2 regions of the Lactococcus sp. LG606 genome follow, and region 2 is predicted to be linked to the other one. Evidence: riboswitches for the same ligand, from Rfam matches in the RefSeq annotation. Region 2 holds a riboswitch; the other holds the start of a gene.
What was found. A riboswitch is a leader RNA that binds a small molecule or an ion and turns the genes downstream of it on or off. The one in region 2 is predicted to bind lysine.
Positions count from the first base shown of each region.

Region 1 (3,195 bases), 570 kb from region 2:
CATCGTTACGGTAGTAATTTGCCCGATAACGATAATGATTGAAAGAATAAGAGCGATGATTGGCCCAATAGGGAACCATTTAGCATGGTAGCCTAACTCAGAAAGTTTGTGACCTTGTTTAATAAAAGCACGGCGGAAGCGGAAATGACAGATAGCAATTCCAATCCAAGCCAAGAAACCAGATAAACCGGAAGCAGCGACCAAATAGAAATAAATCTCAGTTCCGAAGATACTTGTTAAGAAGGCCAAAAGACCGATGGCAACAGTCGCTAAAATTGCATAAATTGGTACCCCGTTGCTTGTATTTGTTTTAGCGAAGATTTTCGGTGCATGCCCCTCTTTTGCCATACCAAAAAGCATGCGAGAAGCAGCATATAACCAAGAATTGGCAGATGAAATAACCGAGGTTAAGATGACAGCATTCATAACGGATGCAGCAGCAGCTAAGCCAGCACGTTCAAATACCAAGGTAAATGGAGAAACGGTAATGTCGCTTTGGGTTGCTGCACGGAGAAGACTTGGGTCTTTATAGTAAACCAAGGCACCGATTACGAATATTGAGAGGAAATAGAAAATAATAATCCGCCAAAAGACTTGTTTAATCGCTGAGGGTACATTTTTCTCAGGGTTTTCTGACTCGCCGGCTGCGATACCAACGATTTCTGTACCTTGGAAAGAGAAGCCTGCAATCATGAAGACAGCAATCATACCTCCAATACCCCCGACAAAACCATGATTTCCTCCAGCAGAAAGATTGCGTGCCACATCTGGCTTATAACTCATAACTCCAAAAATTGTTGCGAGACCAATCACGATAAAGGCGATAACAGCGATGACTTTAATTGTCGCCATCCAAAATTCTGCTTCACCATAAGCTTTAGCTGAAATGAGGTTAACCAAGAGGATGAGCGCAATCACAATAGTCGACCATATCCATGTGGGCACATGGGGCAACCAGAACTGCATAATAACACCAACTGTAGCTGCCTCAACCGCTACAGTAATTGCTGAGTTAAACCAATAGTTCCATCCCATAGCGAAGCCGAAAGCTTTATCTACATAACGGTCAGCGAAAGAAGCAAAAGAGCCTGATACTGGAAGATAGGAAGCCATTTCACCTAAAGACGTCATAAGGAAGAAAACCATGAGCCCAATGGCGACATAGGCAACTAACGCGCCTAAAGGTCCAGCTTGAGAAATCGTTGCGCCTGATGCAACAAATAGCCCGGTACCAATAGTTCCTCCTAAGGCAATCATTGTTAAGTGACGATGTTTAAGGCCACGTTTAACTTGCGTGGATGGCGTGGCCTCATTATTTGAAGTATTATCCATTACTTCTCTCCTAAATTTATAAATATTAATACAAAAAGCAATCCCTAGAGATTGCTAAACGTCAGAAAGATCTTTCATCCGAATAGCGCATCATGGTCATAGTTAGACCACGACAGTTTAACAGGTATTTCCCGCTAAACCAAGAAAAGTCGGTGAGCATAACTTTTCTTTCGGCAACCGCTCCTGGGCTAAACTTCTCAGCATGCTCTAGCTCTGCTTAGCTTATTATTGGTTGCGACCTCTATCGTTTATTAAGTATTTATGAATATTTTAGATTAATTTGAGAGGGATGTCAAGGACGAGCCTGCTAGATTTGAATAATTATACACGTTGTTGTTTAAAATTACAGATTTTTTTAATGTTTAGCCATTAAAAATCTAGACATTTGTTTTAGAGATTAAAAAGAGTTATAGTATAAGAAGAGATGATTGCGTTTTCATCTCAATTATATCTGGAGGTGGTTTTCAATGACGTTTACCCCAAAATATGTATCTCCAACTTACGCGGGAGAAAAAATAGTATGCGTAACCCGTAGCCAGGAAGGGGAAATCTCCCACTTATACCAGCGCTTTGATAGCCGTTGCAAGTTGCATTTTATCGTGAAAAAGCTTGGCTATTATCAATCGAAAGAAGGTGAGTATCGCTACATTCCAGCTAATGTGCTTGATGTAGTCGCTTAATAATAAAAAATGATGAGAAATCTTCTGCAGAGGCAGAGGGTTATTTTTTATTTTATAATAGAATAAATAAGATAAATCAACTTGCAAAATGTAGCTAAATTTGATAGAATATATACTTGTGAGTAAAAACTCATAACTTACACAGGCTCCAACCTGTGTCATTAGTCCAAAAGGAGGAAAAATCAATGACAAAATACGAAATTCTTTATATTATTCGTCCAAACATTGAAGAAGAAGCAAAGAAAGCCCTCGTTGAACGTTTCGATAGTATCTTGACTGACAACGGTGCTGCTAATCTTGAGTCTAAAGACTGGGAAACACGCAAACTCGCTTACGAAATTCAAGACTTCCGCGAAGGTATCTACCACATCGTAACTCTTGAAGCTGCTACTGATTCAGAAGCTTTGAGCGAATTTGACCGTCTTGCTAAGATTAACGGCGACATTCTTCGTCACATGATCACTAAAGTAGAAGCTTAATTCTAGTTTAGCTGGACAAATTTAAAGGAGAAGCATCATGATTAATAATGTTGTTTTGGTCGGACGCGTTGTGCGTGACCCTGAACTGCGATACACACCGCAAAATACTGCGGTTGCTACATTTACGATTGCTGTTAACCGTCGTTTTAAAAACGCGCAAGGCGAACGTGAAGCTGATTTCATTAACTGTGTCATCTGGCGCCAATCTGCTGAAAACTTGGCAAATTGGGCTAAAAAAGGTGCCTTGATTGGTGTAACAGGTAGTATTCAAGTGCGAAATTATGAGAACAAAGAAGGTCAACGTGTTTACGTGACTGAAGTATTGGCTGATAACTTCCAAATGCTTGAAAGTCGTGCCGCACGTGAAGGTGGCTCTGGTTCATATTCTGCACCACAGCAACAACAATCACAAAATCGTCCTTTTGCTGGCTCTAACAGCTCAGCAGGAAATTCAACACCTGATTTTGGTCGTGATGCAGATCCATTTGGTGGCTCACCAATGGAAATCTCAGATGATGATCTTCCATTCTAATAAGTAAGGCAGCTGTACAAGGCAGTCTATCTGAGCCCTATTCGTTGAGTATAAAAGCGGTATCCGTATTGACTTTTCTACTCAACAACATCATACAATAATATAAGGAGAAACACACTATGGCTTTTCAAAAACGTGGTGGCTTCAAACGCCGTAAAAAAGTTGACTTTAT
Region 1 is NZ_CP071301.1:1,666,721-1,669,915, reverse strand. Features, by position in the region: gene J0J35_RS08220 (amino acid permease) at 1-1,332, opposite strand, end outside; lysine riboswitch at 1,408-1,584, opposite strand; gene J0J35_RS08215 (hypothetical protein) at 1,800-2,012, shown strand; gene rpsF (30S ribosomal protein S6) at 2,198-2,491, shown strand; gene ssb (single-stranded DNA-binding protein) at 2,529-3,023, shown strand; gene rpsR (30S ribosomal protein S18) at 3,143-3,195, shown strand, end outside.
Region 1: linked by a shared signal. The riboswitch ahead of J0J35_RS08220 (amino acid permease) and the one ahead of J0J35_RS00300 (ABC transporter permease subunit) in region 2 are both predicted to bind lysine.

Region 2 (3,195 bases):
GACTTGTGGTAAAACAACCTTGCGCATAGTTTGCCCATGCGTCATTCCGATAGCTTGCGCGGCTTCAAATTGCCCTTGATCCACAGAGAAAATACCGCCACGTACAATCTCCGACATATAAGCACCTGTATTGATGGACACAATAATTAGCGCAGCTAAGGTCCGATCCAAACTCAAGCCAAAAGCTAGAGCTGTTCCATAGTAAAGCACCATTGCTTGAACAATCATTGGTGTACCACGGAAAATTTCAATATAAGCTGAAATAAGCCAGCCAAATACTTTATGTAAAAAGGCTAAAAATTTATTACTAATTTCTGGAATAGTACGATAAACACCAATAAGAAGACCTAAAACCGTACCAATAATCGTACCAATCAAAGAGATGAATAAGGTCATCCCTGTACCATTAAGAAACTGTTTGCCGTTATCTCTTACAATACTGATAATTTGATCATACCAAGCGCCTTGTGTTTTAGCTTCTGGTTGAGCAGCAATCATTTCATCCATCAGTTCTTTTTGGTCTTGAGGTGTAAAACCTGTCAAAAAGCTATTAATTACAGGTAAGTTGGGATCATTTTTACGTAAACCTACTGCGACTGTTGTATCATCAGAGTTTGTGACAAAACCTTTTCCTTCGCCAAATTCAATCATTTTGAAGTCTGGATTTGCTTTCTCTGCTGTCACTCCTTCGGGACGTTCAGCTACATAACCATCGATGGCTCCACTTTGTAAAGCCACACGCATGCTTGAAAAATCTTTCATTGCTGTTTGCTTGTTAACACTTTCAATCTGGTCAATCATGTTATAGTGAAAAGTTCCCAGCTGAGCAGTGATTTTTGCACCAGAGAAGTCTGCTAAACTCGATGCTTGAGCAAAGGGACCGCCACTTTTGACCATCATTACAAGGTTAGATGTGTAATACGGTTCTGAAAAGGCGATTTGTTCTCTACGTTCCGCAGTTGGCGACATTCCTGCAATAATGCCATCGATTTTTCCGGATTTTAGAGCTGGCAGCAAGCCATCCCAACTTGATTTGACGATTACTAATTCTTTATTTAACTTATCAGCAAGTTTTTTTGCAACTTGTACATCGTAACCATTAGCCCATTGACCATCTACACCATCAATAGGGACAGCACCGTTGCTATCATCATATTGTGTCCAGTTAAAAGGGGCATATGCAGCTTCCATTCCGACACGGAACTGTTCTGCACTCACTTTTGAACTACCGATAAATAATACCGTAAACAACGTCGCGACAAGTAAGAATAAGTTTGTTCTTCTCATAATACTCTCTCTTTCATTTTTCCAAATAAAAAGCAACCTTTACACAGAGAGGTTGCTAAACGTTGTACGTGATTCATATTATCAGTAAGTAACGAATAGCACTCCGCAAAACTGCGACAGTTCAGCAAGTATCCCTTGCTGCCCCAACAAACTCACTTGGACGAGTGAATTCATTTCGGCAATGTCTCCTCCGTTTTACTTCAACGCTTGTCCAGCTCAGTAAAACTTCCTATTCATTGCGACCTCTATCATTTTATTTGTATATTGTATTTTAAATCTTAACCTTTTTTTAAACGAATGTCAACAATTTTCTCGAATTATCAAAAAACTCAAGAAATAAGATTAAAAGCCCAATAAGTACTTTTATATAATCACTAGATTTTTTATGTTTATTTAATCTTAGGAATTTTTAAAGTAAATTTCGATCCTTCGCCTACAATGGAAGTCACACTGACATCCCCGTCATAGTTTTCCACTATGCGTTGGATAATAGACAGACCAAGACCTGTTCCACCTATATCTCGATTTCGTGCTTTATCGGCACGGAAAAAGCGCTCAAAGACATGTTTTAAATCTTCTTGACTAATGCCATAGCCACGATCCTCAACTGTTGTAATAATGTATTTGTCATCTTCTTCTAGATGGATTTTCACTTCTTGGCGATCTTTAGGCGAGTATTTTATCGCATTATCAATCAAAATTTTTAAGCCTTGTTCATAATGGTTGGGATAAATATGAGCCAAACTACCCGGCGTCAAGTAATTCTCAACAGTTAAATTTAAATCAGGATGAATAAGGAGAAAGTTTTTCTTAAGAAAATTAGAAACTTCTGTTGGATCACAGATCAGATCTTCATCTTGAAAATCAATGCTTTCAAGACGGGCCAATGCAAGCATCTCCTCTAACATCGTTCTCATCGTGCTAACTTCTTCTATACTGGCCTGTAAAGACTCCTCAAGCACTTCAGGATCATTTTTCCCCCATCGATTCAAGAGATTCAAATGACCATCTAAAACTGCAAGTGGCGTACGTAGCTCGTGACTGACATCAGAAACAAAACGTTTCTGCTGATCAACGTAATCGTTAAGCTTAATCATCATGTCGTTATAAACAGTCGCCAGTTCTTCAATTTCATCGCCTGTTTGAATCACTACAGGTTTGAAATCCGCCTTCAAATTATTGGCACGTGTAGTAATCGCATCGTGCAAACGCTCTAGAGGCTTGATATAGCGACTTGCCATAAAATAACCGACAAACTGAGCAATAAAGAGAGCAATAATTTCTAAGATAATCAGGGCAATCAGCAGCTTTGTTCGCACGCTGTAATAATAACTCATATCATAGAAAGCCTGCACATAGCCAATCAGTTTCCCTGTTTTCTTAGAATGAACGGGTCGTTCAACCAAATAACCAGAATATTCACCAAATGTACGTACAGCATGAGTAGAATCCCCCACATCTTTCCTTAGCGGGAAACCATACGAATTGGTCGAATAAATCAAATTTTCACCGACATCAAAGACATAAAAAGACTTCCTAGAACCAATCATACTTCCAAGTGTTTCTAGCTCATTTTCTTTTCCCTGACTGGATGCTGTGTAGTCTTTGGCATAAGCCAAATAATTCGCAAGATTGTCCTCCGACAGTTTGCTTTCCGATTGGGACAAACTTTGCTCAACATTGTCCAGAGCTTTCATCATGTCCTCTTTTTCAGAATTGATGAAGGTTGTTATGGTCAGTTGATAAACTAATACTGTAAAAATAGTGAAGGTTATAAAACAAAAAATCGTATTTGCAAAGGCCCAACGTAGCATGATGCTTCGCTTACGCTCGGGCAGATTTTCTGCTTTTTTCTTCTTCGAATCAAAAAATTTTACCATGTCGCATTTTTCTATTTCTTTACATCGC
Region 2 is NZ_CP071301.1:50,984-54,178, reverse strand. Features, by position in the region: gene J0J35_RS00300 (ABC transporter permease subunit) at 1-1,287, opposite strand, end outside; lysine riboswitch at 1,376-1,543, opposite strand; gene J0J35_RS00295 (HAMP domain-containing histidine kinase) at 1,677-3,167, opposite strand.